DNA from 3 places in the Blautia pseudococcoides genome. Region 3 is predicted to be linked to each of the others. Evidence: riboswitches for the same ligand, from Rfam matches in the RefSeq annotation. Region 3 holds a riboswitch; each other region holds the start of a gene.
What was found. A riboswitch is a leader RNA that binds a small molecule or an ion and turns the genes downstream of it on or off. The one in region 3 is predicted to bind ZMP and ZTP.
Positions count from the first base shown of each region.

Region 1: it holds a riboswitch for ZMP and ZTP, as region 3 does, so the genes downstream of both, A4V09_RS23420 (formate--tetrahydrofolate ligase) here and pflB (formate C-acetyltransferase) in region 3, are expected to answer to the same signal.
Region 2: it holds a riboswitch for ZMP and ZTP, as region 3 does, so the genes downstream of both, A4V09_RS13315 (IMP cyclohydrolase) here and pflB (formate C-acetyltransferase) in region 3, are expected to answer to the same signal.

Region 1 is NZ_CP015405.2:4,993,319-5,004,073, forward strand. It holds gene dltB (D-alanyl-lipoteichoic acid biosynthesis protein DltB) at 1-266, opposite strand, end outside; gene dltA (D-alanine--poly(phosphoribitol) ligase subunit DltA) at 263-1,807, opposite strand; gene A4V09_RS23415 (carbohydrate kinase family protein) at 2,067-3,035, shown strand; ZMP/ZTP riboswitch at 3,128-3,214, shown strand; gene A4V09_RS23420 (formate--tetrahydrofolate ligase) at 3,328-5,013, shown strand; gene A4V09_RS23425 (formate/nitrite transporter family protein) at 5,117-5,896, shown strand; gene A4V09_RS23430 (S8 family peptidase) at 5,994-7,736, shown strand; gene A4V09_RS23435 (ABC transporter ATP-binding protein) at 7,896-9,629, shown strand; gene A4V09_RS23440 (pyridoxal phosphate-dependent aminotransferase) at 9,739-10,755, shown strand, end outside.
Region 2 is NZ_CP015405.2:2,792,299-2,803,053, reverse strand. It holds gene A4V09_RS13365 (FAD-dependent oxidoreductase) at 1-1,312, shown strand, start outside; gene A4V09_RS13360 (cytidylate kinase-like family protein) at 1,413-2,012, shown strand; gene rbr (rubrerythrin) at 2,091-2,687, shown strand; gene A4V09_RS13350 (GNAT family N-acetyltransferase) at 3,290-3,793, shown strand; gene A4V09_RS13345 (GNAT family N-acetyltransferase) at 3,790-4,332, shown strand; gene A4V09_RS13340 (SGNH/GDSL hydrolase family protein) at 4,336-4,989, shown strand; gene A4V09_RS13335 (methionyl aminopeptidase) at 4,995-5,867, shown strand; gene A4V09_RS13330 (M48 family metallopeptidase) at 5,861-6,454, shown strand; gene A4V09_RS13325 (helix-turn-helix transcriptional regulator) at 6,559-7,488, shown strand; gene A4V09_RS13320 (class I SAM-dependent rRNA methyltransferase) at 7,508-8,707, shown strand; ZMP/ZTP riboswitch at 8,872-8,950, shown strand; gene A4V09_RS13315 (IMP cyclohydrolase) at 9,052-9,765, shown strand; gene A4V09_RS13310 (phosphoribosylaminoimidazolecarboxamide formyltransferase) at 9,793-10,755, shown strand, end outside.
Region 3 is NZ_CP015405.2:1,934,490-1,945,244, forward strand. It holds gene A4V09_RS09165 (Na/Pi cotransporter family protein) at 1-61, opposite strand, end outside; gene A4V09_RS09170 (hypothetical protein) at 129-497, opposite strand; gene A4V09_RS09175 (LysR family transcriptional regulator) at 1,064-1,951, shown strand; gene A4V09_RS09180 (AAA family ATPase) at 1,969-3,456, opposite strand; gene A4V09_RS09185 (cold-shock protein) at 3,794-3,994, shown strand; gene A4V09_RS09190 (hypothetical protein) at 4,279-4,869, shown strand; gene A4V09_RS09195 (putative manganese transporter) at 4,945-5,841, opposite strand; gene pflA (pyruvate formate-lyase-activating protein) at 6,005-6,772, opposite strand; gene pflB (formate C-acetyltransferase) at 6,759-9,011, opposite strand; ZMP/ZTP riboswitch at 9,103-9,182, opposite strand; gene thiD (bifunctional hydroxymethylpyrimidine kinase/phosphomethylpyrimidine kinase) at 9,273-10,082, opposite strand; gene A4V09_RS09215 (HAD family hydrolase) at 10,079-10,729, opposite strand; gene thiE (thiamine phosphate synthase) at 10,726-10,755, opposite strand, start outside.

The DNA.
Region 1 (10,755 bases), 2.1 Mb from region 3:
GCCAGAAACAGATAATACTGTTTTTCATTCCTGCCGTTTTTTCTGCGGACAGCCGCATAGACGCGTACCACCAGGTAAGACCATGCGTAAAACAAAAGCAGGTAGAGGAACTGTCTGGGACTGTGGCCGAAAACCAGGACGATAAACACAAGGGAGACGGCCAGGGTGTAGTGGCCCATCTTTTTTTCCATGATGCCCAGAATGACGGCGGGGATCAGGAAGAGAAAAAGGCAGACAAAGAAGGAGAGCCCTTCATAAAAACTCAAAGAACCAGGTCTCCCAGCGCTTTTCTGTCAACTTTTCCGTTTCCGGTCATGGGAAGACAGTCCATGAATACGAGTTTCTTAGGTATCATGTATTCCGGAAGGAATGTGCGCAGTCCCTCTTTTAAAGTTTCTGCGTAATTGCGCTCCGGCGCCGTCATGCCGGGGCAGACCAGATAGGCACTGATGCTTTTGACACGCCCGTCCCTCGTGTTTGGGAGTACAGCGGCTTTTTCTATCTGGGGGAGGCGGAGAAGATTATTTTCAATATCCTCCAGCTCAATTCTGTATCCGTGCAGCTTGATCTGCAGGTCTATGCGTCCGCAGTAATAGAGCATTCCGTCTTTCAGATACCCTTTGTCACCTGTGCGGTATGCCGGCATGATGATGCCCTTATTGGTATACGGGAAGAAGCGGCTCTTGGTCTGTGTGGGATTCTGATAGTAGCCGGGGCTCACCGTATCGCCTATGATCATTATTTCCCCTTTTTCCCTTTCCGGGAGTACACTGCCGTCCGGACCGCAGACCTGCAGCAGGGTCCCAGGTTTTGCCCTGCCCACAGGGAGAGGAGATGGACTGGCTGCCAGTTCCGGGGTTATCTCCACCTGGGTGACCGCCACGGTAGATTCGGTGGGGCCGTATGTATTCATGACTTTTGCAGCAGGAAAGCGTTCCAGGAGCTTTCGGGCTGTCCGGTTCGTAAGGGTTTCCCCGCAGAACAAAAACAGACCAAGGTCGGGCAGGCTGGCCTGGGCAAAAGCAGGGTCTGACAGGCACACATCCGCAAAGGACGGAGTGGAAACCATAATGGAGGCCCCGGAGCGTTTCAGGGAATCCAGCAGTCTCTGGTAATCCTTCTGTACATCTTTTGTCAGACACCAAAGCGTTCCGCCCACTGCCAGACAGGTGTACAGATCCATAACAGACAAATCAAAGGAGAAGGGAGCCTGATTCAGAAACACCTTTCCCTTTTTGGCATTGGTCGGAGTTCCAAGGGTGATGGACCAGTCCAGAAAATTACTTAAATTGGTTTCCGTGATGGTAACTCCTTTTGGGGTACCGGTGCTTCCGGAAGTAAATATTATATAGAAAATATCATCCCCGGAAACCGGCTTTAGTCTGCTGTTTTCCAGGCAGCCATTCATACAGGACAAATCTGTATGCACGATAATATCAATGTCCTCCAGGGAAAGGGGGCGTTTATCCCTGCATTCAGCCCGTAGGGGGGAGAGGGATAAAAAGACAGGTGAATCAAGGGCGTCCAGGATCATTTCCGCACGGGAATCCGGCACGGAGGTGTCAATGGGGCAGTAGGCCCGGCCCGATCTCACACATGCCAGGAAGGATACAAGCATCAGGGGATGTTTGTGCCCGTACACTGCGATGGGAGAACGGTTCTGACCGCATAGCTGCTCAAGATGGCAGGCCAGGCGGGAAGAATATAACTCCAGCTCCCCGTAAGTAACAGACAAGCCGTCACAGCAGATGGCTGTTCTTTCCGGGCAAATGGAGGCATACTCAGATATTTGGTTCAATATATTCATAAAAATCACCTCAGTTTCGACATTTTTCTTACCTTTTCATTACATCATAAAATTTAAAAGAAATTGCAGGCTCAATTTAAAAGAAATTCTAAAGAAAACCTTTCGATTCATTAAGAATCAAAAGACTGTCTATAGCTGCGCAGTGACAAAAATTCTACATCCAATGTATTTTTTATGAATAATTATGCCGCGGTACTTGCGTAAAGCAGGCAAAACGAATATAATTCACAGTAGAATAAAACGGACAAGGAGAACATATATGAATAAGAATTTTGATGTTATCGCACTGGGCGAGCTTTTGATCGACTTTACGGAGAACGGTGTGAGCGGACAGGGAAATCCCATCTTCGAGGCAAATCCGGGCGGGGCGCCGTGTAATGTGCTGGCTATGCTGAATAACCTTGGAAAAACCACATCTTTTCTGGGAGTTGTGGGAAAGGACCAGTTCGGCACATCTCTGAGAAGTACACTGAACAGCCTGGGTATTGACACCAGCCATCTGTATGAAAACCAGGAAGTCCACACAACACTGGCATTTGTCCATACGTTTGAGGACGGGGACAGGGACTTTGCGTTTTACAGAAATCCCGGTGCGGATATGATGCTGAATATTGAGCAGATAGATGAAGCGTACATAAAATCAGCCAGGGCATTCCACTTCGGAACACTGTCCATGACCCATGAAGGGGTGCGCAAAGCCACTGCCAAAGCCATTGATGTTGCAAAAGAAGCCGGGCTTCTCATCTCTTTTGACCCCAACCTGCGTCCTCCTCTGTGGAGCAGCATGGAGCTTGCAAAAGAACAGATCGCCTACGGCCTCTCAAAATGTGATCTGCTGAAAATCTCAGAGGAAGAGCTGGAATTCATGACCGGGACCAAGGATGTGAAAGAAGGCGCGCGTATACTGCTTGCTCAGTATCCCAATCTGAAGCTGATGAATGTAACAATGGGAAAAGAGGGCAGCACTGCGTTCCATGAGGGCAGAGAAGTATTCCATGCGCCGTTTTTACAGGAGAATACAATTGAGACGACAGGGGCAGGCGATACCTTCGGCGCATGTGCGCTGAATTATGTGCTGGAGCACGGAATAGAAGGCCTTACAGAGAAACAGCTCTATGAAATGCTGGAATTCTCCAATGGTGCATCCTCTCTTATCACTACAAAGAAGGGCGCCCTCCGCGTTATGCCTAAAAAAGAAGAGGTATTGGCGTTTATCGCTGGAAAATAGAGTAAAATTGTCGAAATATTGTTGTGAATCTTTAATATAATACAGCATTGACAGTAATCGGAAATTGTGATAAATTATAGACATAACAAAATAATAGTTTTGATTTCTGACGGATTACAATGTGGAGCACCACAGTGAAGTCAAAATGTAAGTGAGAGCCGACCGTCTGGGCAACGTTTGTAATTGTGTAATTGACAAATGTTGCCCTTTTTTTTCAAAGAGGTTCATACACAGACCGTGGTGGCATGCACGCAGAAGACAAAGCTATTGCTATGAAAAGGAGGGTATTAACATGGGATTCAAATCAGACATCGAAATCGCACAGGAGTGCACAATGGAGCAAATTACAAAGATTGCAGAAAAAGCAGGTATTGATGACAAATATCTGGAGCAGTACGGTAAGTACAAAGCTAAAATTGACTACAATCTGTTAAAAGAATCTGATAAACCGAACGGAAAACTGGTTCTGGTTACAGCTATCAACCCGACACCTGCCGGTGAAGGAAAGACCACAACAACAGTAGGTCTGGCTGACGGCCTTCAGAAATTAGGAAAAAATGTAATGGTAGCGCTCCGTGAACCATCCCTGGGACCGGTATTCGGTGTAAAAGGTGGTGCCGCAGGCGGCGGATATGCACAGGTAGTTCCAATGGAAGATATCAACCTGCATTTCACAGGTGATTTCCATGCGATCGGTGCAGCCAACAATCTGCTGGCAGCAATGCTGGATAATCACATTTATCAGGGCAACGACCTGAACATTGACCCAAGAAAGATTACCTGGAGAAGATGCGTGGACATGAATGACCGCCAGCTTCGTTTTGTAGTTGATGGACTTGGCGGAAAGACTAACGGCTGTCCGAGGGAAGACGGATACGATATCACAGTTGCTTCCGAGATCATGGCTGTTCTGTGTCTGGCAAAAGACATTACAGACCTGAAGGAGAGACTGGGAAGAATCATCGTTGGTTATACATATGGCAAGGTTTCCGAGCAGAAACCAGTTACAGCCCATGACTTACATGCAGAAGGGGCTATGTGTGCACTGCTGAAAGATGCCCTGAAACCAAACCTGGTTCAGACTCTGGAGCATGTACCTGCAATCGTTCACGGCGGACCATTCGCTAATATCGCTCATGGATGTAACTCTGTGATCGCTACCAAGATGGCACTGAAATTAGGTGACTATGCTATCACAGAAGCCGGATTCGGCGCTGACTTAGGTGCAGAGAAATTCCTGGATATCAAGTGCCGTATGGCTGGCCTGACACCGAGCGCAGTTGTTATCGTAGCGACTGTACGTGCCCTGAAATACAACGGCGGCGTACCGAAAGCAGACTTAAATAACGAGAATCTGGAAGCTCTGGAGAAAGGTCTCCCGAACTTACTGAAACACGTAAGCAATATCACAAACGTTTACAAACTTCCGTGTGTTGTTGCGATCAACGCATTCCCCACAGATACCAAGGCAGAGCTTGACCTGGTAGAATCAAAATGTAAAGAACTGGGCGTAAATGTTGCACTTTCCGAAGTTTGGGCAAAAGGCGGCGAAGGCGGCGTTGCACTGGCTAAAGAAGTGGTACGTCTTGTGGAAGAGAAGAATGACTTTACATTCTCCTATGAGCTGGAAGGAAGCATTGAGGACAAATTAAACCAGATCGTTCAGAAGATTTACGGCGGCAAAAAAGCGGTTCTGACAGCAAATGCTCAGAAACAGGCTGCTCAGCTGGAAGCTCTTGGATATGGAAACTGCCCGATCTGTGTGGCTAAGACACAGTACAGCCTGACAGATGACCAGACAAAACTGGGCGCACCGAAAGACTTTGAAGTAACAGTTCGTAACCTGAAGATTTCCGCAGGTGCAGGCTTCATTGTTGCTCTTACCGGTGAGATCATGACCATGCCAGGTCTGCCGAAAGTTCCGGCTGCAGAGAGAATTGATGTTGATGAGACAGGAAAGATCTCCGGTCTGTTCTAATAAAATTCCATATTGAAAACTGAATAAAGATGAAATCAGGTACGGTTAAAGCCGTACCTGAATTTTGTATGCATACGTTAGCGTAAGAAGCGGGGGAAAATATATGTATTTTGATGAATTCAGTGCAGTCTGTAATGCGGCGAAAGGTAAGATAAACTTCATGGAGAACAATACCTTTGGTTTTATGGTATCCTCCATCACTGCAGGGCTTTTCATTGCCTTCGGAAGTTTTGTAACGTTTACTCTGGGAACACCATTGAACGCAGCGGGTTCCCCAATGCTGAAAGCAGTGCAGGCCTTTGCGTTTGCGGCAGCATTGAGCCTTGTTATTATGGCGGGTGCCGAGCTGTTTACAGGCAACAATATGGTTCTTGGAAGTGCATCCTTCAGTGGATGTGTACCCTGGGGCAAGACAGTCAAGGCATGGATCTTATGTTATATCGGAAACTTTATCGGTTCCCTGTTAGGTGTTGTTGGCTTCCAGCTTACCGGAGTACCAAAAGGAGATATAGGAGCTTATTTTGCACAGGTAGCTGCCACAAAGATGTCTCTGACACCCGTACAGCTTCTGGTAAGGGGAATCTTCTGTAATATTCTGGTATGTCTTGCCGTATGGTGCGCATTAAAGATGAAATCCGAGTCAGGAAAGCTGATCATGGTATTCTGGTGTATTTTCGTATTTATGATCTGCGGATTTGAGCATAGTATTGCCAATATGAGTATTCTGGCAGTTGGAATCTTAAACGCAGGGGATGCAGCAGTCAGTGTAGGAGGTTATTTCTATAATCTTTTATTTGTGACCATCGGTAATATGATAGGCGGTGTGTTCTTCGTGGCAGGTCCGTACCATGTTATGACCAAGACAAAAGCGCTAAATACATAATATAAAGGGAGCGGTCAGAATCTGTTTGGAAAAAGACAGATTTTGGCCGCCCCTTTTGCATATAATGGAGAGATACCGCAAAAAACCAGGAGCTGTTATGCAGGATCAGAAGCTGGAAAATCTTTTGAATCTGGCCCTGGATGCCACACCGCAGGAACGGGAAAAGTCCCTTGTACTGGATGTGGGGTTTGAGCCGGAAGAGAGAAGGTGGGATTTAATTGTAAAATATTCCGGAAGTCTACAGGGGGCGCTGAACCCGGAGATACAGGCTGTGGAGCTTTTGGGGGGATTTGCCATACTTTCGGTTCCGGAGAGCCAGATTGACAGTCTTTCGGAATATCCCCAGGTAGAATTTATTGAAATGCCCAAGCGGTTATTTTTCGCGGTGGAGCAGGGGCGCGCGGCTTCCTGCATTAATCCGGTGCAGAGCGGGTTTTCACCACTGGGACAGCCGCTTTTTGGGGCAGGTGTTCTTGTGGGCTGTGTGGATTCGGGGGTGGATTATGCCCATCCGGATTTCCGCAATGCAGACGGGAGCAGCCGCATCCTGAGACTGTGGGACCAGACTGTGCCCGGGAATCCCCCAGCTGGTTATGTCATTGGAACAGAGTATACAAAGGAGCAGATTGATGAGGCGCTTCAGAAACCGACGGCGGCGGAGCGGTATGCAGCGGTCCCAAGCCGTGATCTGAGCGGGCATGGCACAGGTGTTCTGGGAATCGCCGCAGGAAACGGCAGGGCTTCCGGGGGGCTTCACAGAGGTGTGGCCTCCGAGAGCCAGATCATAGCGGTGAAATTGGGGACGCCGCAGATGGAGGGATTTCCAAGGACCACGGAATTGATGCAGGGGATTGACTACTGCATCCGCCAGTCCATCGCCATGGGAATGCCGCTTGCCCTGAATCTGAGCTTTGGCAATAATTATGGTTCCCACAGCGGGGAATCTCTCATAGAGGCATATCTGGACAACGCCTCCAATCTTGGGCGGACAGTTATATGCGTGGGAACGGGGAATGAAGGAAACAAGGCAGTGCACACCTCAGGGACCCTCCGGCAGGGGGAAAGCCAGGCGGCGTCGTTTCAGATCGGCGCTTATGAGACTGGGATGAATATACAGATCTGGAAGCAGTATGTGGACCAGATGGATATTTCCCTTCAGCATCCTAACGGTCAGGTGGCCGGGCCGTTTCAGGAAATACTGGGGCCTCAGCGCTTTAATCTGGGAACCACCCAGATTTTGATCTATTATGGGAAACCTAGTCCGTTCAGTCTGTCCCAGGAGATTTTCATTGACTTTATCCCCCAGAATACTTACATTGACAGCGGCGTGTGGAAAATCAACCTGATACCGGGGAGGATTGTGGACGGCAGATACAATTTGTGGATGCCGGGAGGCGCGGCATTGAATGAAGGTACGCGTTTCCTGTTTCCCGTGCCGGAGATAACGCTTACCATCCCCTCCACAGCCGCAAGGGTGATCTCGGTTGGGGCATATAATTCCAGATACCAGGCTTACGCTGATTTTTCAGGGCGGGGTTTTACCAGGATCACCAATATGGTAAAACCTGATATCGCTGCCCCGGGTGTGGATATTACAACAGCAGCGCCAAACGGGGGGTATACCTCCAGAACCGGCACCTCATTTGCGGCGCCTTTTGTCACCGGTTCGGCGGCTCTGCTGATGGAATGGGGGATCGTCAGAGGAAATGATCCGTTTCTTTACGGGGAAAAAGTGAAGGCATATCTGCGAAGGGGGGCACGCCATCTCCTGGGAGGGCCTTATCCCAATAACCAGACGGGGTATGGAGCCTTATGTCTCAGGGATAGTTTCCCTGTGTGAAAGTTTATAAAACAGGACATTGCCAAAAGCAGTGTCCTGTTTTATACTGTGATTGTAACTACGGTCAGCGCAGTAAATGCGCAGATCTACGGAATAGTTGTCTGAGATTATACGAAAACCCAGAATAGACACGAGAAAGAAAAGGAGAGACAAAAAGAGATGAGAAATACACTGAAAAAACTGGTCAGCTATTATAAGCCCTATAAGGGTTTGTTTTTTTCTGACCTGTTTTTTGCGATTTTAGGAGCGGGGATCACGCTGGTGATTCCTCTGATTGTACGCTATATCACCAGCACAGTGGTGAACCAGCCTGTGCGGGAGGCCACAGAACTGATCATGAAGCTGGGGATCTTTATGGTTGCCCTTGTGCTGGTGGAGGCATTCTGTAACTATTATATTGCCTATTACGGTCATATTATGGGGGCAAGGATCGAGCGGGATATGCGCAACGAGATATTTGGGCATTACCAGAAGCTCTCTTTTGCATTTTATGATAACCAAAAGGTTGGACATCTTCTGTCCAGAATCACCTCTGATCTGTTTGACATCAGTGAGCTGCTGCACCATGGACCTGAGGATTTGGTGATCTCTATCATTAAATTTATCGGTGCGTTTATTATTCTGATGTTTATTAACACGAAACTGGCCTTGTCAGCCTTCCTGTTTGTGCCGTTCCTTCTTATCTATGCTTTTATTTATAACAGGAAGATGAAATCAGCATTCAGGGAAAACAGGGCGCGGATCGCGGATATCAATACCCAGATTGAGGACAGCCTTTCCGGTATCCGTGTGGTGAAATCTTTTGCCAACGAGAAGGAAGAGATGAAGAAATTCCAGAAAGGCAACGAGCGCTTTGTGGACTCCAAGAAACGTAGTTATAAATACATGGGAACCTATAACTCCGGCATGGGCGCATTCACTACCCTGATCACCATCACGGTGCTTCTGGTAGGTGCGTTTTTTATGACTAGAGGGAAAATGCCTGTGGAGGACCTGGTGACCGTGCTTTTGTATATCAATAACTTTACAGATCCTGTGAAAAAGCTGATCACCTTTACAGAGCAGTTCCAGAACGGATACAGCGGTTACTCCCGGTTCCTGGAGATCATGGCCATCGCGCCGGATATTAAGGACGTACCCCATGCAGTGGAACTGGGGGATGTGAAGGGAGAGATCGCATTCAGGGATGTCTCTTTCCACTATGAGGAGAGCCAGGAGGAAGTGCTCAGCCATGTGGATCTGACGGTAAAGGCAGGAGAATATGTGGCTCTTGTGGGAAGTTCCGGTGCGGGAAAAACAACCCTCTGCAGTCTGATCCCCAGGTTTTACGATGTGAGCGGCGGAAGTGTGTGTCTGGACGGCATGGATGTGAGAAACATTAAGCTGCAGAGTCTGAGAAATCATATTGGTATTGTACAGCAGGATGTATATCTGTTTGCGGGAACGGTCATGGAGAATATACGTTATGGAAAACCGGATGCAACGGACGAGGAGGTGCTTCGTGCAGCAAGGGCCGCCAATGCGCATGATTTTATTATGGGCCTGGAGGATGGCTATGACACGGATATCGGACAAAGAGGGGTCAAGCTTTCCGGAGGGCAGAAGCAGAGGCTTTCCATCGCCAGAGTATTCCTGAAGAATCCCCCGATCCTGATTTTTGATGAAGCCACATCCGCACTGGACAATGAGAGCGAAAAAATCGTACAGCAGTCATTGGAAAGCCTGGCAAAAGACAGGACAACCTTTGTCATTGCGCACAGATTGTCCACGATCCGTAAGGCAGAGAGGATACTCGTCCTGACTGACGATGGGATTGCAGAGGAGGGGACCCATGAGGAGCTGATGCAGAGAGAGGGTCTGTACAGCAGCCTCTATAAGCTGTCCTTTGTGTAAAAAAATAATTTTTTGATTTAATGTGTTAAAACGTTGATTTTGGCGGACGGAAAATGGTATAATCGTAGGTATCCGAATAAAAGACTACATAGAAAGGAAGAGTAATGATATGATAGCAGATAAAATGGTGAATTTGGTAAAAAACAGTTCAGCTATCCGGGCTATGTTTGAGGAAGGCAAAATTATGGCCGCCAAATACGGTGCTGAGAATGTATATGATTTCAGCCTTGGAAACCCCAATGTCCCGGCGCCGGCGGAGGTGAAGCAGGCAGTCTATGAGGAGCTGGAGAAAGAAGATCCGGTTGTGCTGCACGGATATATGAACAACAGCGGATACGAGGATGTAAGGGGAGCTATCGCCGCATCCATTAATAAAAAATTCGGCACTTCTTTTGGAGAACAGAATATCATTATGACGGTAGGTGCGGCAGGAGGATTGAACGTTATCCTGAAAACCCTGTTGAACCCGGAGGACGAGGTGATCGTCATTGCACCGTATTTTGGTGAGTACAACAGCTATGTCACAAACTATGACGGTAAAATCGTGGTTGTAAGCCCGAATACAGAGACATTCCAGCCGAACCTGGAAGAACTGGAGCAAAAGATCACTGCCAGAACCAAGGCTGTGATCATCAACTCCCCCAATAACCCCACAGGTGTTGTGTACTCTGAGGATACGATCAAGAAGATGGCAGATATCCTCCGCGGAAAAGAAAAAGAGCTGGGAAGCGATATTTATCTCATTTCGGACGAGCCTTACAGAGAACTGGTTTATGATGGAATTGAGGTTCCGTATTTGACAAAATACTATGAAAATGCTATCATTGGTTATTCCTACAGCAAGTCCTTGTCCCTTCCGGGTGAGCGTATCGGATATCTGGTGATTCCGGATGAAGTGAGTGAGGCTGAGGATGTAATTGCAGCAGCGAACGTGGCTACCCGTATTCTCGGATATGTCAATGCCCCGTCCCTGATGCAGAAAGTTGTCGCAAAGTGTCTGGATGCCCAAGTAGACGTACCGTTTTATAACCGTAACCGGGAAGCCTTATACAATGGACTGAAAGAACTGGGATTTGAGTGCATTAAACCGGAAGGCGCATTCTACCTGTTCGTAAAATCCCCGGTG
Region 2 (10,755 bases), 860 kb from region 3:
GCTGGAAGCGGACAGGGTCGGGGGCGGCCAGACCGGGAAGACAACAGCCAAGATCACTTCCCAGCACGGAGTGATTTATCAGAAGCTTTTAGCAAAGCACGGGGAGGAAGCCGCAGGTAAATACGCCGCAGAAAACCAGAAGGCCATAGGCAGGTACGAGAAAATGATACATGACAGGCAGATAAACTGCGGTTTTGTCCGATGCCCGGCATATTTATATACACTGGAAACACCGGATCTGCTGAAAGAAGAGGCGAAAAGCGCTGCCGGCCTTGGGATTGATGCTGTATTTACGAAGGATACAGAGCTTCCTTTTGAGGTGGCAGGCGCTGTGCGTTTTGAAGAGCAGGCCCGGTTTCACCCTCTTCTTTTTCTGCAGTCCGCTGCCTGCGGGCTGACAGTCTATGAGCATACAAGAGTGCTGCAGGCAGAGGGGGACAGACTTGTGACGGATAAGGGGAGTGTCAGGGCAGAAAAAATTGTCTTTGCCTGCCATTATCCATTCCTCAATGTGCCGGGATATTATTTCATGCGGATGCACCAGGAGCGCAGCTATGTGCTGGGACTGAATAAGGCACCAAAGCTGCATGGAATGTATCTGGGCACAGACAATGCCCATGCATGGTCCTTCAGAAGTGCCGGGGAGTACCTGCTTTTTGGCGGAGGCGGCCACCGCACCGGAGAGAACCGTGTGGGAGGTAAGTACGAGCTGCTGAAAAGAAAAGCGGGGGAGTTCTTTCCGGAAAGTCAGGTACAGTATCAATGGTCAGCCCAGGATTGTATGCCTATGGACCAGATTCCGTATATAGGCAGATACTCGGCGGAGACTCCCGGCTGGTACACTGCCACAGGATTTGGAAAATGGGGGATGAGTTCTTCCATGGCGGCCGCGTGTATGATAACAGAGAGTATTCTGGGTGAGGGGGAGGATGAGGAAGTCTTCGGCATCTTTTCCCCGCAGCGCTTTACTCCAAAGGCTTCCGCCGGAAACTTCTGTAAGGACAGCATACATGCAGTGAAGGATTTGAGCAGAAGGGTCTTTACACAGGGCAGAGGTGATTTGGAAGAGCTGCCAAAGGGACACGGGGGTATTGTGGACTATGACGGGGAAAAGGTTGGGGCATACAGGAACGAGGAGGGCGAAGTCTATCTGGTGTCTGCAAAATGCCCCCATTTAGGCTGCCAGCTTGAATGGAATCCGGATGAAAAATGTTTTGAATGCCCCTGCCACGGTTCCCGGTTTGACTATAGGGGGCACTGTGTGGACGGTCCTGCACAGACAGATATATCGGAGAAAAGCCGCGAGAAATAGGAGGTATATTCTGTCTGAAAAAAGTTGTAAAAGTTGTAAAAATTTTGTATAATTAAGACAGGAACTATATATGTATGTAAATAGGGAAGGATGGTATATTATGGGTAAAGTGATAGCACTTGGCAGGGAATTTGGAAGCAATGGCAGAAAAATCGCGCAGGATCTGGCAGAGCACCTGGGTATCAATTATTATGATAAAGATTTGATCACCCTTGCAGCCCAGAAAAAGAACCTTCCGAAGGAGAAGCTGGAGGAAGTAGACGAGAAGAGGGAAAGCCCCTGGCGTTATTCTTTTGATGAGAATATGGCTATGGAGCGGCAGTTTCACTATGAGCCTCTCAATGATGTGCTGTTCCATGTACAGACAGAGATCATCGAGGAGGCGGCCGGGAAGGAAGACTGCGTGATCGTAGGACGGTGCGCAAATTATATTCTCAGAGATAAACCGGACTGCAGAAGTGTCTTTATCTATGCTTCTATGGAGTCCAGGGTCAAAACCATCCGGGCGCGGACCGTATGGGATGAAAGAGGCGCAGAGCAGCTTATCAAAAAGGTAGACAAACAGAGAAAATATTACTATAACAATTACACGGATGAGAAGTGGGGCAGCATGAAAGGCTATGATCTATGTCTGGACAGCAGCCGTTTTTCCAGGGAACAGATTCTGGAGATCCTGACTGCCCTCTATCATACCATTTAAGAAGGCTGTAAGATGCAGGTATAAATTTGAAACTTCTGGAAAAAATAACATGGAAAATAAATTCCAGGAGGCAATTGTATGTCTGTAGATTTTAGAGAAAGCGTAACAAAAGAGAACCTGATGCGTGCCTTTGCAGGTGAGAGCCAGGCCAGAAACCGCTACACCTTTGCCGCGTCTCAGGCAAAAAAAGAACATCTGCATGTGGTGGAGGCTGTTTTCAGCTACACGGCTGACCAGGAGCGTCAGCATGCCTACATTTTTTACCAGCATTTAAAAGAGATGGCAGGGGAAACGATCCAGATTGACGGCGGATATCCGGTAGATATCTCTCCTGATATAGATAAGCTCCTGCGCATGGCGCAGCACAATGAATACGAAGAGCATGATGACGTGTATAAGAACTTCGGAGATAAAGCAAAAGAGGAAGGATTCCTGCAGATCGCTAATTCTTTCCACATGATTGCAGATATTGAGAAAACCCATGGTGACCGTTTTGGCAAGTTTGCCCAGTATATGGAGGATCAGAAGCTTTTTGTATCCGATGTGGAGACTGGCTGGATCTGCCTGAAATGCGGTTATATCCACTGGGGCAAAGAAGCGCCCAAACAATGTCCGGTATGTTCCCATGACCAGGGCTATTTCATCCGTCTGGAGCTTTCACCGTTTTCACATTAGAGATGGGATTCAATAGATATACTCAAACCCTTTGGGAGTCATCCTGAAGGGTTTTTGCTATTATAAAAAGAAATATAAGCAATAGGAAAGAGTCATCCGAAGTTTACATTCCGAATGACTCTTTTAAACTGATGTGTCCATGGGACTTTACCTTCCTTGTTTTATTATGGGTTAAATCGTTAAGTTCTTGGTGGTCCGTACCTTCCTTTCTTTTGTATTATGAATGTTCATTTACGTTTTCGGTGGTATCAGTCCTTTCTGTTTTTATTTTGTTCTCTCTTTGTTTATGGCTTTATTATAACAGTCATGTTTTGGCTTGTCAAGAAGTAAAATGATAATTTGTAAATTAAAATATTTATAACTGTAAAGATACTGAAAATTATATTATTATCTGAAAATTATAAAGAATTTAAACAACAGGAACTTTTGATAAATCGTGTGGGTCATGTGGAAAAACAGAAAAAATCGTGTTATACTGTGCGTAGTCATTTTACAGATAAAGGTAACTGTGCAGTGCCTTCCCGGTCATGAGCAAAATTCCATTTCGTCCATGGCGATGGGATAGCTGTCTGGCTGCGGTGCACTTTAAGGAGATAGGATCAATGGAAACAGTATTTCATATTCGCAGAGCAAAGGAAGAAGATATAGAGGAAGTCGTGGCCTTATATGAACAGGCAAGAGAGTACATGGCTAAAAACGGGAACCCCGGACAGTGGGTAAACGGTTATCCGGCACAGGAAGATGTGGAAAAGGATTTGAACCGCAGCGTCTTATACATCTGTGAGTCATCGGATGGAACAGAAGGCGTTTTCATGTTCGATATAGGGGAAGAGCCAAATTACCGAAAGATAGAGAACGGCTGCTGGTTAAATGAGGAGCCATATGGATTCCTGCACCGGATCGCCTCTGCCGGGAGAAAAAAAGGTGTGGCTTCCTTTTGTGTACAGTGGTGTCTGACCCGGTGCAGTAATATGCGGGGGGATACACATAAGGATAATAAAACCATGCAGAGAGTATTTGAAAAAAACGGTTTCCTTCCCTGCGGAACGGTATATATGGAAGACGGAACACCGAGGATGGCATACCAGAGGGAGAGGAAAGCATGAAAGACACCGTACTAAAGACAGAGCGCCTTGTGCTCAGAAAGCTGAGCTGGGAGGACCAGGCATCTTTGAACAAAATGCTGCAGGACCCGGAAGTTATGTATGCCTATGCCCATGCCTTTACTGACCAGGAGGCCCGGGATTGGCTTAAAAGACAGCTGGAGCGCTACAGGCAGTATGGTTTCGGACTATGGGCAGTTATCTTAAAGGAGACGGGAGAATTCATCGGACAGTGCGGCCTTACCATGCAGGACTGTGAGGGAAAACAGGTGATGGAGGTGGGGTATTTATTCTGCAAGGAGTTCTGGCACCATGGATACGCTACAGAGGCGGCCAGGGCCTGCAGGGATCATGCCTTTGAGGTATTAAAGGCAGAGGAGGTATATTCTGTCATCCGGGATAATAACACTGCATCCCAGAGTGTGGCGAAGAGAAACGGTATGAAAATGGCAGGTTCCTTTGTGAAGTATTACTATGGGATCCATATGCCCCATTACCTGTTTCGCATCACAAGAGAAGAATATGAGGCAATGGAGAAATAAAAGATGAAAAATGTATTATGTTATGGAGATTCCAATACCCATGGGTATGACGGTGTGACCGGTAACCGTTTCCCCTGGGGCGTGCGCTGGACCAGTCTGGTGCAGGAGGCTTTGAGGGAGGAAGGGGTCCGGATCATCGAGGAAGGACAAAATGGGAGGACAACCGTCTGGGAAGACCCTATTGAAGGTATGAAAAACGGACTGAAATACCTGATTCCCTGTCTGGAAAGCCACAGTCCCCTGGATGTGGTGGTATTGATGCTGGGGACAAATGATCTAAAACAGAGATTTTCCCTGACTGCCGCTGATGTGGCTGCAGGTGCGGAGAAACTGGTTAAAACCATAAAGATGTATTTTCGGGAAAAACAGGAGCCGGTGCCAAAGATTTTGCTGATTTCTCCTTTGAAGATCAGAGAGGAGATCCTAAGCCACCAATTTTCCCCCATGTTCGGCGGGGAGAGGGCAGTGCGGATCTCAAAGGAACTGGCAGGTTATTACAGAGAGGCTGCCAGGCGGCAGGGCTGTGCTTTTTTAGATGCCGCGGCAGTGACACTGCCCTGCGCCCAGGATGCCGTCCATTTGGATGTGGAGGGGCACAGAGCGCTTGCCGGGGCAGTAACAGAAAAACTGAGGGAGATTCTTAGGGAAAGGAAGTAAGGAATTTGAATCGTTTAGGAAGAAATGACGTGTGCTGGTGCGGCAGCGGAAAAAAATATAAAAAATGCCACGGGCCGTTTGATGATAAGCTGAATCATCTGCAGTCCCAGGGAAGGATTGTGCCCAAGCGTGAGATCATTAAGACAGCGGAACAGATCGTTGGGATCAAAAAGAGCGCTGAGATCAATGTTGCCATACTGGATCATGTAGCGGAACATATCAAAGAGGGGATATCCACAGCCGAGATTGACCGCTGGGTATATGATATCACCACAAAAGCGGGGGCCGTTCCGGCGCCTCTTAACTATGAGGGATTTCCGAACAGTGTCTGCACTTCCATCAACAATCAGGTCTGCCACGGCATTCCATCTGAGGAGATTGTGCTTATGGAGGGAGATATCATCAATGTGGATGTGTCCACGATCCTGAACGGATATTACTCTGATTCCTCAAGGATGTTCTGTATCGGTGATGTGGGGAAGGAGAAAGAGCGCCTTGTGCAGGTTACAAAGGAATGCGTGGAGAGAGGCCTGGCACAGGTAAAACCCTGGGGATTTTTGGGGGATATGAGCCAGGCAGTCCATGAACATGCAGAGAAAAACGGATACAGCGTGGTGAAGGAGATCGGGGGACACGGCATTGGGCTGGAGTTTCATGAAGACCCATGGGTGGGATACATTGGCCGAACAGGCACCGGAATGGTAATGGCACCGGGGCTGATGTTTACCATAGAGCCTATGGTAAATATGGGGACCAGTGATATTTTCATTGACGAGGATGACGGGTGGACCGTTTATACAGAGGATGGACTGCCTTCTGCCCAGTGGGAGATCATGGTGCTTGTGACCGAGAATGGGCCGGAGGTCCTGGCATGGTAAAGACAACCGGAAAACGGGGAAAGATTTATCAATTGACGGAAAACGGAATGAATATCCAGGTGACGAAAAAAGCCATACGCAATATGTATCTGCGTGTGAGTGCGGACGGAAGCATCCGGGTTTCCGCACCTCTTAAAATGCAGGAGAGCGATATCAGAAGATTTATCCTGGAGAGAATGGATTGGATCGAGGAACACCGGAAGACAAAGGGGCAGAATCTGCCCCCCTGGGAATTATATACAGGCCTGGAGCGGGAGGCAAAGAAACAGGAGTGCAGAATGCGTCTTGAAAAAATTCTGCCCCCAGTCATACAGGAGTGTGAACAGAAAGTGGGAGTCCATGCAGAGGAGTGGCGCCTGAGGGATATGAAAACCAGATGGGGAACCTGTAATGTGGAAAAAAAGCGGATCTGGCTCAATGTCTGGCTGGCGGAGTATCCAAGGGAGTGTCTGGAATATGTGGTTATCCACGAGCTGGTACACCTTTTGGAACGGGGGCATAACCGGATCTTTTATGGCTATATGGATGTATTCTATCCTCAGTGGAAAAGCGTGAAAACCCGTTTAAACAGCGGGGCGCAACCGTAAGTTTACATGGATTTCCTCAAAAGCAACAGGAAATTGGTAGAGTTTACATGAAGGCAATCCTATAATGATTCCAAGATCAAGATTGAGAAATGGAGGAAATCATTATGAGCTTTGGAGAAAATTTGCAGTATTACAGAAAGCGGGAGGAAATCACGCAGGAACAGCTGGCGGAGAGGATGGAAGTGTCCAGACAGACGGTTTCCAAATGGGAAGCAGGCACCTCTTATCCGGAAATGGAAAAGATCATACTGCTCTGTGAACTGTTTTCCTGCAGTATGGATACTCTGCTGCGCGGGGATGCCCAGGCGGAAGTGGTGGAAGATTCCGCTAAATATGAAGAGCATATGAAAAGATTTGGCAATGCGGTTACCTTTGGCGTGGGCTTCCTGATCGTGGGGTGTTCTTTTCGCACTCTTCTGGATGGGATGAATGGATTTTTGAGAAATCTGCAGGATATTGTTATATTTCCTTTCTTTATTGTGGCTGTTCTGACATTTGTGGTGGCGGGTATCAGACACATTAACTTTACAAAAAGGCATCCCTATATACAGCCTTTTTACACCGGGGAGGAGATAGAACGGTTTGACAGGGGATTTCCCATCAGGATCGCCGCGGGAGTGGGAATCATTCTCATAAGTGTAGTGGTGGATGAGCTTCAGAACTTTATGCCCGCACCTGCAGGTGTGGAAGCCTCTGCGTTTTACCGCTTTCTGATGCTTTTGCTCGTCAGTGCGGGCTTCATGCTGCTGGTCCATACAGGGATGGAAAAAAGTAGATATAATATAGATGAATATAACAAAGAGCACGATCCGCTGTACCGTGAACGTCTGACTCCGGAGCAGAGGCGTATACTGGATGAGGAGGATCATATGCCGCTGGCTGCCAAATGGTCGGCCTGTATCATGATCGTGACGGCAGCAGTTTATCTGCTCTGGAGTTTTTTACAGCATGCCTGGCAGATCAGCTGGGTTTTATTCCCGGTAGGGGGTCTGTTATGCGGAATCGCATATATTGTGCTGGGACCGAAAAAATAGAGAAAATGGAGGAAGACACATGAGTCTGGCGATCGCGACACTGAAGAAGGGGGAAGGGCGTTCCCTGAAGGCAGGAGGTCCGTGGATATATGACAATGAGATAGCCAGTATCCTGGGAAGTTTTGAGAATGGGGATATGGTGGTGGTCCACGATTTTGACGGTTATCCCCTGGGAAGAGGATTTATCAACACCAACTCCAAAATCAGGATCCGTATGATGACAAGAAGATCGGAGCAGGAGATCAATGAGGACTTTTTGAGAAAACGGGTGTGGGATGCCTGGGAATACAGGAAGAAAACCGTGGACACAAGCAGCTGCCGCGTGATCTTCGGTGAGGCGGATTTTCTGCCGGGGCTTGTTGTGGATAAATTTTCCGATGTTTTGGTGGTGCAGTCACTGGCCTTGGGGATTGACAGACTGAAAGGGAAGATCCTGGAGCTTTTGAAGGAAGAGATGGCAAAGGACGGTACTGCCATCCGGGGCATTTACGAGCGGAGTGATGCAAAGGTGAGAAGGCAGGAAGGGATGGTACCGGTAAAGGGGTTTATGGGAGAGCCTTTTGATACCAAGGTGGAGATATGTGAGAATGGTGTGAGGTATCTGGTAGATGTGGAGGACGGCCAAAAGACCGGTTTTTTCCTGGACCAGAAGTATAACCGGCGGGCCATTCAGAAATTATGCAGGGATGCAAAAGTACTGGACTGCTTTACACATACAGGTTCTTTTGCGCTGAATGCGGGGATCGCAGGGGCAAAGAGCGTGTTAGGGGTGGACGCGTCCCAACTGGCAGTGGAGCAGGCAGAAGAAAATGCTGCGCTGAACGGGCTTTCAGGGAGTGTAAAATTTGTATGTGAAGATGTGTTTGAGCTGCTTCCGAAGCTGGAGAAAGAGGGGGAGAAGTTCGATGTGGTGATCCTGGACCCTCCGGCGTTTACGAAATCGCGCAACTCTGTTAAGAATGCGGTGAAAGGGTACCGGGAGATCAATCTGCGGGCTATGAAACTGGTGAAGGATGGAGGGTTTTTGGCGACTTGCTCCTGTTCGCATTTTATGTCTTATGAGATGTTTACGCAGACCATTGGGCAGGCGGCAAGGAATGTGCATAAGAGACTACGGCAGGTGGAGTATCGGACGCAGGCGGCGGATCATCCCATACTTTGGGCGGCGGAGGAGTCTTATTATTTGAAGTTTTATATTTTTCAGGTATGTGAAGGGTAGGTAAAGGCGGACGGCAGGGGAAGCACCGCTCTTTGCTTCCCTTGCCTGGTATTGGCTGGTTTACGAAAGAGGTAGAGGATGGCGGATTAAAATGTGTATGGGGAAGTTTTTGATAAAAATTGTCAAAAAGCGTTGACAAGGGAAAGATTACGTGATAATGTTTAAATTGCTTATATGACTGACGGAAGTGGAATGAACCACAGGGAGTATAAGCGTAGGAAGCCGACCGTCTGGGCAAGTATGTTCAGAGCGTGGGCTTTTTTTGTTGTTATGTTTTATTAGGGTAAAGTTGCCCATGGATTGGCAGCTATGATCATGGTCAAAATGAGAAGGAGAAGGAATTCATGAAAATGTTATCACTTGAGAATGAATTGAGAGAAAATGCATACCCTGGAAGGGGAATTGTTATTGGTAAGTCCGAGGATGGTACAAAGGCAGTTACAGCATATTTTATCATGGGCAGAAGTGAGAACAGCAGGAACCGTGTGTTCGTGGAAGAGGGAGAGGGTATCCGCACCCAGGCATTTGACCCGTCTAAGCTGACTGATCCCAGCTTGATCATATATGCACCGGTACGTGTGATTGGCAATAAGACGATCGTAACGAACGGTGACCAGACAGATACGGTCTATGAAGGTATGGAACAGGGAATCTCTTTTGAGCAGTCCTTAAGGGCTCGTGAGTTTGAGCCGGACGGCCCCAACTATACACCGAGGATCTCCGGTATTATGCAGGTGGAGGACGGCACATACCATTATGCCATGTCTATTTTGAAGAGCAGCAACGGAAGTCCTGCGGGATGTAACCGTTATACATTCACCTATGAGAACCCGGCAGCCGGGGAAGGACATTTTATCCACACTTATATGCATGACGGCAATCCGCTGCCAAGCTTTGAGGGAGAACCGAAGCTGGTGGGGATTCCAAATGATATTGATGGGTTTACAAAAAATGTTTGGGAGAGCCTGAATGAGGACAATAAAGTGTCTCTGTTTGTGCGGTTTATTGATATTGAAACCGGGAAGTATGAGACAAGGATCGTAAATAAAAACAAATAAGTACGAAGCATAGAGGAGAACAGAAATATGAAAGAATTAGCGCTAAAGTACGGATGTAATCCGAACCAGAAACCTTCCAGAATTTATGTTGCTGACGGCAGCGGGCTTCCTATTGAAGTTCTCAGCGGCAAGCCGGGATATATTAATTTTCTGGATGCTTTTAATGGCTGGCAGTTGGTGAAAGAACTGAAAAAGGCTACCGGACTTCCGGCTGCAACTTCTTTTAAACATGTATCACCGGCAGGTGCGGCAGTTGGGATTCCCATGTCAGATGTGCTGAAAAAGATTTACTGGGTGGATGATATGGGTGAATTATCACCGCTGGCATGTGCTTATGCAAGAGCGAGGGGCGCTGACAGAATGTCCTCTTTTGGTGACTTTATTTCCCTGTCTGATGTGTGCGATAAAGACACAGCTATGCTGATCAAGAGAGAGGTTTCCGACGGTGTTATCGCTCCGGGATATACAGAGGAAGCACTGGAAATACTGAAACAGAAGAAAAACGGCAATTATAATGTGATTCAGATCGATCCGGATTATCAGCCGGCTCCGCTGGAACATAAAGAAGTATTCGGCATCACATTTGAGCAGGGAAGACAGGAGCTTTCTATTGACGATGCGCTGCTTTCCAATATTGTGACAGAGAATAAAGAAATTCCGGCAAACGCGCTGATGGATCTGAAGATTTCTCTGATCACACTGAAATATACACAATCTAATTCCGTCTGTTTTGTAAAAGACGGACAGGCGATCGGTATCGGCGCAGGCCAGCAGTCACGTGTACACTGTACCCGTCTGGCAGGCCAGAAGGCTGATAACTGGTGGCTGAGACAATGCCTGAAGGTGCTGGATCTGCCTTTTATCGACGGTATCCGCCGTGCTGACAGAGATAATGCTATTGATGTTTACATCGGTGAGGAATACATGGATGTTCTGGCTGATGGGGCCTGGGAAAAGATTTTCAAAGAGAAGCCGGAAGTGTTTACACGT
Region 3 (10,755 bases):
GCATGCCGTACAAAAACAACGCAAGACCACCAAGTAATTTTAAAATATCAGATATTTCCATTTTTATTCTCCCATTTCTGTCATTTTACTTATTCTGTAACTTGTGCGTATCGGAAAGATACGTGAGTCTACAGAGGACGTTTTTTTCCGTCCGACTTATGGGTGATATTCAGTTTGACACAAAACTGATTGGGCAGCGAAGCGTAAAACAGGAACAACAAAAAAATGCCTCCGCCGAGCACAATGGAAAAAATGTACAGAGACATATTAAGATTGGAAAGCCAATGAAAGGGAGTCTGTCTTCCCCTGAATTGTTTTAAAACCTGTTGAAAAAGCACTCTGAAAGACGGTACAAAATTATGTACTGTCTGCTCATCTATGTCAGATTCATCTGACTGGATCATTTGTTTATTTTCATAATCAGCCACGTGGGAATCATAACGGTTTCCTTCCACCCAGGCATTAGAAAAAACAGCCAGTCCTGTACCTGCCAGCATAAATAGGGCTGCTGCTAAAATAATAACTTGATATGTAAATTTATTCATGATAATAAAATGTTTTCTCCTCGGCAAAACAGAAAAATCTACCCTCTGCTTTACAAAACTTGCTATTATGCCAAATTTCCTTAAATAATGATAACCAGCAGACTTGTTAAACGCGCTCTGAAAGCCATTAGCTTTTTCTCAGTTGTCATGGAATATAGAAAGCAGCAGCCGGTAAGATCACCTGAGAATGCCATACGGTATAGTGAATGCGCCGTGTTCCATCCGACATACTTATCCTACCAGGTTTGTTATGAAATCCTCTCATAAACAATATCCGGTTTTCATCTTCTGAGATTAACCATATTATAGACGGTCAGCTTGGCAAAGTCAATTTTTACAAGTATTTTCCCTCCAACTTTTCGACACGAGCTCCTTTATTATAGTAATAAATACCGGTCGGCCCCAAAAAAGTCAACGGATTCCCAACCCCTTAACCCTCACCTCCCTATCCTTGATTTTAAATCTCCAATATGTTATCCTTGTATAAACTTTAAGTTAATGCAAGAAGGAGGTTCGATATGTATAACCACATGCTGGATACCTTTCTAGCGGTTGCTGACTGCGGCAGTTTTACCAAGGCGGCTGCCCACTTGTATATCTCTCCCACCGCTGTTATGAAGCAGATGAATGCCCTGGAAAATCATCTGGATGTAAAACTGGTAGAGCGCACCCCATCCGGCGTCCGTCTGACGGCTGCGGGAAATGTTATTTACCGGGACGCCAAATTCCTGATCAACTATTCCCAAAAGTCCCTTGCGAGCGCCAAAGCTGCCCTCCATGCAAATGATACTACTTTCTGCATCGGCACCTCTCTTTTAAACCCGGCAAAGCCATTTATGGATCTATGGTATCGCGTGAACAAGGAGTTTCCTGCGTATAAGCTGCATCTGGTTCCTTTTGAAGATGATCATGAGGGGATTTTGACTGAAATAGAACAGTTGGGAAAAAAATTCGATTTTCTGATCGGTGTGTGTGATTCCAAGGAGTGGCTTTCCCGCTGCAACTTCCTCCCTCTCGGGCGATACCGAAAAATGATCGCCGTATCCAGGGAACATCCATTGGCAGGTAAAGAACAGATCCATATAGAAGATTTATATGGTGAAACATTGATGATGGTTGCGCGCGGAGATTCCGGCGTCAATGACTTTCTGCGCAGCGATTTAGAAAAACACCATCCTCAGATCAGAATAGAGGACACCCCTCCGTTTTATGATTTATCGGTGTTTAACCGCTGCGCAGAAACCGGAAATATTCTCCTCACCATTGAATGCTGGCAGGAAGTCCATCCGGGACTTGTGTCTATTCCGGTAAATTGGGATTATAGTATCCCTTATGGTCTGCTGTATAGTTTTGATGCGCCTGATGACGTCTGCAGGTTTGCAGAAACGGTAAAAAATCTCATATAGAGCAGAGCTCTTCTGCTTTATTCCAGCAGACTCCGCACCATCTCCGCATCAAAAACTACTTTTGACAAATGATTCACTTCAATCTGATACAACGCATTGGCTGCCATATGCTCTGCTGCCTGCTCCAGATCACGGATACCGGTAGTGTCCGCATATTTTTCCACAACTGCGTCATAAGCTTCTTCCGTTACAACGCATTCCTTTTCCTGCAGGCCCATGCGCCCCAGGACTTTTGGCAGGGCATACCGGGAGAAAATAATTTTCTTCTCTTCCGCCGTATAATCCGGAATATCAATGACAGCAAAACGCGACATGAGCGGTGCACTGATCTGCTCCTTATCATTGGCTGTGGCTATGGGATATACGCCAACAGTGGGAACCATACATTCAATATAATTGTCTGTAAAGCCCAGGTTATCAAGAAGTGTCAGAAGGACATCTGCCGGATTTCCATTGCCTTTTCCCGAAGAGGCCTTATCCAGTTCGTTGATAATAAAGACAAGGTTGGATTCACCTGCCATGGAGAAAGCCTCCATAATAATTCCCGGCTTTGCATTTGCATAGATACGGGAACTTCCGGTCAACTGTTCCGGGTCGTTGATAGAACTCATATCCAGCGTTGTCCACGGCAGTTTTAATATACGTGCAACCGCATAAGCAATCTGGGATTTTCCCGTTCCGGCAGGTCCCACCAGTAAAATGCCGTATGCCGGAAGGGTATGGGTACGGTTGATCTGTATGATCGTCTCCATGATCCGCTGTTTCACCCGCTCCATACCGTAAAGCTCTTCATCCAGAATTCTGCGCGCTTTTTCAGGATCAATAGCCTCAAAATAATTGTTCTTCCACTGGATATTCATCATGATGGAAAGTGCACGCTGGGCATGGCGCCTCTCCTCAGGGGATACCTCATGAGAGCGGGCAACAGCCAGATTTCTCCTTGCCCAAAGGCGGATATTGTCCGGCATAGTCTTACCTGCACAGGTCATGAAGTCTGTGATGCTCTGCAGACTGGTGAGTTTCATACTGTCGCCGGTCTCCTCCTGGTCTTCGTCCTCATTCTCCTCCACAGGCGCACTGCCTGCCAATAATCTTTCTATCATAAACTGCAGAAAACCATCCTCAGCGGAAAGCTTGGTTCCCCCACCAAAAGCGATCTCCCGAATCTTGTAAACCGCATAGCCGTCTTCCCTGTTCTCGCCGGACAGGCGCACATTGATGTGGTTATCACCCAGCCAGTGGATCAGGCTGACAAAGCGGGCATCTATCTGCAGAATATCTGCACTGACCGTTTTATCCTCCTCCTTAAATTCAAAGGCCGTCTGCTGATTCTGATTGGCAAAAACACCGCAGGAATGGTGCTTCCATTTCCGCTCATGGTTGTCCAGAAGCAGAATGGGCCTGTCCGGGGAGGCTGTATTCTCATTGGAACGAAACACGGTGTATGTACACTGAAACTCACTCTTCTTTTTATTGTCCGAATTGCTGAAATCAAATACTGGCATAATTGCGTACTCCTTTTGTTATATTAGATCATCACACATACTATGTGATAATTGCTGATACACGAGCTGCCTTACAGTATCACTTCAAACTGCAAGGTCCCTGCAAGTATGTAGTATACCTATTTTTTTATTCTTTTACAAGCTCATTGTGCTTTGCCGGCACAAAATTTTTTTATTTTTTTCTTGACATAGCTCCTTTTCTATGGTAATCTATAGAAAGTGTTTTGATAAAGCCTTGATTTCGCATACAGCAGTAAGTCATTCTTTTATTAATGATTTACTGCTATATGCGTTTTTTGTTTTGTAAAATGCATATAAAAAATAGGAGGTATCTTTCATGAATAAAGGTACAGTAAAATGGTTTAACTCAGAAAAAGGGTTCGGATTTATTACAGGGGAAGACGGATCTGATGTATTCGTACATTTCTCAGGGATCAATTGCGATGGTTACAAATCTCTTGACGACGGCCAGGCCGTAACTTATGATTTAACTCAGGGAAACCGCGGTATGCAGGCTGTTAATGTTTGTGCCGCTTAAGCCGGAATATTATTTCACTATCCTATCAATGCCTGCACGCAATCAGCAGTGACAGGCATTGATACTCTGTATCTTAACTAGTCAGAGCTATGGTTGATCCATACAGCTAAGTCGGCGGGGTTTATACATTATTCCTTGCTGGCTCAACCTAAAATCTCATTCAATTTATATATATTTCTATAAAAAATCCCAACCTCAATATTTCCCAATTTCATATATCTTACTGACATTTTTTCAAAACCTGCATATAATAAAGCAACAAATAATGCTCAGGTACACATATTATGAACAATGATCCCCGAGGCACGATCATCCAGCAAGGTAATGTTATGCGCATAGATAACGCTCTTGTTGAGGATGTATTTTGTTACGATAACAAGATAGGACATATCCTTGTATCTTACGCGGTCCCCGAAGCAAACCAGACGGTCTCGATACAAAATCTGCGTTTAAACGTGGGAAGAAACACAGTCATCCTGGATGCCTTTGGCAGGCGCATTGACTCATGCCAGATTCAAAAAGGCATGTGGGTAAATGTTGTGTTCTCTTCACGTATGACCAGAAGTATTCCCCCACAGGCAAATGCTTTTCTGATCCTTGTCAAGAGACAGCCCCGCCCACAGACCAGTACCACAACGGGAAGGATCGCTTCCATTGATCTGAGAAACAGATTCCTCTATACAGGCGATCCAAACGATATAAACAGTCAGACCAGATTTGTCATAACTGATGACACGGTCATTTTAAACCGTTCCGGTATTCCGGTGAGTCTCCGCTTTCTCCGTCCCGGACAGACGGTCAGGATCACCCACGCAAACTTCCAGACAGCCAGTATTCCACCACAGACCACTGCCTTCCGGGTACAGGTAATATAAGAAAAAAAGCTGGCATCTCATACACAAGTGCCAGCTTTTTTTAACATTACACCTAACAAAGATAAAGCTATGGTATCACAGTACAATTCCCAGCATCTCTATCAGAATTCCCCAGAACACGCCTGTTCCGTATAAAATCCCTATGAGTCCCAGGTTTTCTTTCACTCCCTTATTGGTTCTGCAGAGCACCAGAATACCTACGCCCGCGCCTACCAGAAGTCCCGCCATCATCTGTCCGGCTCCCAGAATACCGGTCAGGTAGAGTTGGGTGATCACCACAGAGGAGGCACAGTTAGGGATCAGTCCTACCAGTGCGGCCAAAAACACACCAACAACCGGTTTTGTGCTGATAAAGTATCCGATCTTGTCACTTCCCACCAATTCCACGCAGAATCCGATCACCAGGGATATGAGAAAGATGAAGACCGTAATCTGAAGCGTGTGTAAAAAAGCCGATTTGATAATGCTGCCGTTCTCACAATGGCAGTGTTCGGATTCGCACAGATCATGGATATCTTTCTCATGATGTTCCCTGTGTATATGATTATGTTCTTCCCGCTCTCTCCTCTTCTTGCCGCCAAAACGCCATAATACATCAATGGCAGACCCGGATACAGCTCCAAGAACAACTTTCAGACCCAGGATCCGCAGGATTGTACCTGCTGCCACAGATTCGGAGATAAAGATAGGAAGCATTTCATCTGAAGTGGAAAGAAAAATAGCCAGCAGAGTTCCCGCTGATATGACGCCTCCGGAGTAAAGGCTGGCTGCAGCGGCTGAGAACCCACACTGGGGAAACGCACCTGCCACACCGCCAATGAGAGGCCCAAAATGCCCTGACTTTTGCATGATCTGCTTAGACTTATTCTTTGTTTTATGTTCCAGATATTCCATGACCAGATAAGTCAGGAACAGGAAAGGAATCAGCTTGGCTGTATCCAGCAAAGCATCTAAAATCACGTCGAGTATCATATCACAGCTCCCTTCCGCAGCAGAATATTTATTCGCATTCCAGTTTCTAATGATAGCATAAATGCAGGACAAACTCAACGCCGGATTATTATTTTTAGCAGATACTTCCAAAATGCAGAGCGGCAGCGGAAATCTATCATATCAATTTCCGCTGCCGCTCTTCCTATGCGTTCAGATAACCTGTATATTCACTTGTATGAAGCAGCCGGTTGGCATTCTCCACCCGCTCTTTCGTGGGAGGGTCAATCCCCTGCAGGGGATAAGGGATGCGCATATCCTGCCATTTAAAAACCCCCAGCGTATGGTATGGCAGCACTTCAAAGCGCTGAACATTGCCCAGGCCTTTTACAAATGCGTCCAGCCGTATCAGGTCTTCGTCATAATCGTTCCGTTCCGGCACGAGAACGTGGCGAATCCATACAGGCTTGTTGATTTCGGCCAGATATCCAGCCATATCAAGGATGTTTTCGTTGCTGCATCCTGTCAGGATTTTATGCTTTGCGCTGTCAATCTGTTTGATGTCAAGGAGAAGTAAATCCGTGGCTTCCATAAGGCGGCTGAATTTATGGAAAAACGGGTCGTGCCTGGAAAACGGATTTCCGGAAGTATCCAGGACCGTATGCACCCCTTCTTCCTTAGCCTTTGTAAAAAGCTCCAGCAAAAAGTCCATCTGGAGCAGCGGTTCCCCGCCGCTGACGGTTATTCCGCCTTTGTCTCCCCAGTAGGCTTTATAGCGCAGAGCCTGCCCTAACACCTCATCTGCTGACATCATATCCATGGAGCTGGTGCTCCAGGTATCCGGATTGTGGCAGAACTGGCAGCGCATCCTGCAGCCCTGCAGAAAAATCACAAACCGGACCCCTGGCCCGTCCACGGAACCAAAGCTTTCGATCGAATGGATGGAGCCTTTTCTCGAACTAAATGCGCTCATGTGCGGAGCGGGCGATCACGTCAAGCTGCTGCTCGCGTGTCAGATCAATGAATTTAACCGCATAACCGGATACACGGATCGTAAAGTTTGCATACTCCTCTTTTTCCGGATGTTCCATGGCATCCACCAGCTTCTCAATGCCAAACACATTCACATTTAAGTGATGTGCACCCTGGTCAAAGTATCCGTCCAGAATGTGCATCAGATTGTTGATCCTCTCCTCCTCAGAATGTCCGATGGCACCTGGGTTGATGGTCTGTGTGTTGGAGATTCCGTCCAGTGCCCACTCATATGGAAGCTTTGCAACAGAGTTCAGGGAAGCCAGAAGGCCGTTTTTCTCTGCACCGTAGCTTGGGTTCGCACCGGGTGAAAGCGGTTCTCCCGCTTTTCTGCCATCCGGCAGCGCTCCTGTTGCCTTTCCGTAAACCACATTGGAAGTGATGGTCAGGATGGATGTGGTCGGCTCGGAATTCCGGTAGGTCGGATATTTTTTCAACTTTTCCAGGAATGTGTGCAGCAGCCATACCGCAATATCATCTGCTCTGTCATCGTCATTACCGTAGCGGGGGAAATCACCCTCTGTCTCGAAGTCCACTGCCATTCCTTCCTCATCACGCACAACTTTTACCTTGGCGTATTTCACAGCGGACAGGGAATCCACCACATGGGAAAAGCCTGCAATTCCTGTTGCAAAAGTTCTGCGCACATCTGTATCGATCAGTGCCATCTCTGCTGCTTCATAATAATATTTGTCGTGCATATACTGGATCAGGTTCAGGGTATTTACATACAGCCCTGCCAGCCAGTCCATCATAATTTCATATTTGCGGACAAGCTCATCATATTCCAGGTAATCGGAAGTGATCGGTTTATATTCAGGTCCCACCTGAACCCTTGACTTCTCATCCATACCGCCGTTGATGGCATATAAGAGGCATTTTGCCAGGTTTGCACGGGCTCCGAAGAACTGCATTTCTTTTCCTGTCTGGGTAGCTGATACACAGCAGCAGATGGAATAGTCATCTCCCCATACCGGCCGCATCACATCGTCATTTTCATACTGGATAGAGCTGGTCTCCACAGAGATAAATGCAGCGTATTTCTTAAAGTTTTCAGGCAGTCTTGATGAGTAGAGAACCGTCAGGTTCGGTTCCGGCGCAGGACCCATATTCTCCAGTGTGCGGAGGATTCTGTAATCTGTCTTTGTGACCATGGAACGGCCGTCCTGACCCATGCCTGCCACCTCCACGGTAGCCCATACCGGGTCTCCGGAGAAGAGCTGGTTGTAAGAAGGAACACGGGCAAACTTAACCATTCTCAGCTTCATGATAAAATGGTCTACCAGCTCCTGTGCTTCTTTTTCCGTCAGTGTACCATTTTCCAGATCTCTCTGCATGTAAATATCCAGGAAAGTTCCCACACGGCCCACACTCATGGCTGCACCATTCTGTGTCTTGATGGCAGCCAGGTATCCGAAATACAGCCACTGAACTGCTTCCTTAGCGTTCTGTGCCGGTTTTGAGATATCATATCCATAGCTCATAGCCATTTTTTTCATATCAGCAAGGGCACGGTACTGCATGGAAATCTCTTCTCTCTGACGTATGATCTCATCTGTCATGATACCACAGCCGCAGTTATCGTAATCTTCTTTTTTCTTTTCCATCAGGAAATCAACACCGTAAAGCGCCACTCTTCTGTAGTCGCCCACAATACGGCCACGGCCATAAGTGTCCGGAAGTCCTGTGATGATTTTGTTATGACGGGCTTTTTTCATCTCCGGTGTATACGCATCGAAGACACCCTGATTATGAGTTTTATGATATTCTGTAAAGATTTTATGAAGCTCCGGAGCCGGTGTATAGCCATTGGATGTACAAGAATCCTCTGCCATTTTAATACCGCCATAAGGCATAAATGCCCGTTTCAGTGGTTTGTCGGTCTGAAGCCCTACTACCTTTTCCAGGTCTTTTAATTCTTCACTGATATAGCCCGGCCCATGGGAAGTCAGTGAGGATACAATCTCCGTATCCATATCCAGAACGCCGCCTTTTGCACGTTCCTCTTTCTGCAGTTTTGACAGTGCAGACCAGAGTTTTTCCGTTGCTTCGGTGGGGCCTTCCAGGAACTCCTGATTTCCTTCATACGGTTCGTAGTTGTGCTGGATAAAGTCACGAGTATTGACTTCTTCCTTCCAGATTCTACCTTTAAATCCATCCCATTGTTTGAAGTTATTCATCTTTGCAAGTCCTCCTTCTAAGACAATAATTGTGTAGAAGCTGCCTTTAGACCGGACCGGATATATTAAAAAAAGCCGGTCCTATCCAGACAACTTCTGCCCAGACGGTCGGCTAAATCAACGTTATACTCCCTGTGGTTCATTCCACTTCCGCCAGTTATATAACATCTGTAGTATAATGCATTTTTTTAAGAATTGTCAATAAAAGGAACGAATCTTTTATGTTCTTTTTCGTATACATATTACAAAAATTATTACGGATCACCGAAATGGATAGCCAATTGCAAAAGGAGGTAATCTGTACATATGGTTCAAAGGTCCGCTGCCCTTTCCCAGATCAAGCCCGTCCTGCAGCGCACCGGTCAGGTAATTTTTGGCATTCTTTACGCTTCTTTCCAGAGGATATCCTGCAGCAAGACTACAGGCAATGGCGGAAGACAAGGTGCATCCTGTTCCGTGTGTATTGGGATTTTCTATCCTCTTTGTGGAAAACCAGGTACATCTGCCCTTCTCATATAAAAGATCATCCGCTCCATTTTTCAAATGGCCGCCTTTTAGCAGAACCGCACCGGAGCCATACTTTGCTATTTTTTCTGCGGCTCGTTTCATATCCTTGGGGCTGCCCACAGAAAAACCACAGAGTGCTTCCGCTTCCGAAAGATTTGGTGTCACCACTGCTGCCAGAGGGAAAAGCTCCTCTCTCAGCGCTTCAGAGGCATCCTCCGATAGGAGTCTGCTGCCGCTTGTGGATATCATGACCGGGTCTAATACCACATCCTGCGCCTGGTATTTTTTCAGCCTTCCGGCAATTTCCCGTATGATCTTTTCGTTGGAGACCATACCGATTTTTACTGCATCCGGGCGGATATCTGTGAAAATGCAGTCCATCTGTTTTCCTACAAATTCCGCGTCACACTCCTGTATCCCATATACACCTGTTGTATTCTGCGCCGTGAGTGCTGTGATCACACTCATGGCGTACATCTTATGGACTGTTATGGTTTTAATATCCGCCTGGATTCCGGCTCCTCCGCTGCAGTCTGATCCGGCAATAGTCAATACTTTTTTCACATTTTATGCCCCCAATCTTCCCATTTTTCAAGATAAACATCAGCCAGTTTAAGCAATTTTCCTCTGTCTTTTTCCGAATAAAGATCACGAATAACTGCCAGTAAAAATCCGGCATTTTTCGCTGTTTCCGCCGCAAAATATGCATCTTCCAGCACTAATGTCTCTACTTTTTTTGTACCGATGATTCCCATCGCCATCTCATATATTCGTGGATTTCTTTTACCGGCTCCCGCCTCCGTACAAGTGAGGATACCAGTAAAATATGAATCAATTCCGTTATTTTTAAGCGCAGCTTCTATAAGAAGCCTGTTTGTGGATGTGGCGATACACATTCTGATACCCCGGCTCTTTAAATCCTCCAGCACGGAAAGCAGTCCCGGTTTGATCCGGATTTCCTCTTTATAATAGTCATATATCATGGTATTAAATTCGTCAATGATTTGGTCCTTGTGGAGCAAAATCCCATAGCTGGTGCGGAAATATTCTGCAGACTCTTCCATTGTCATGGTCTCCAGTTTTTGGCGGATATCCTTCCGGGGCCTGATTCCCTTTCGTTTCAGATAGAGCTCTCCTGCCTGGTCCCACAGCCCCATAGAATCAAAGAGTGTGCCATCCGCGTCGAATATGGCACCCTTTATCCCTCTCATTTTTTTATCATCTCCTTAGCCAGTGC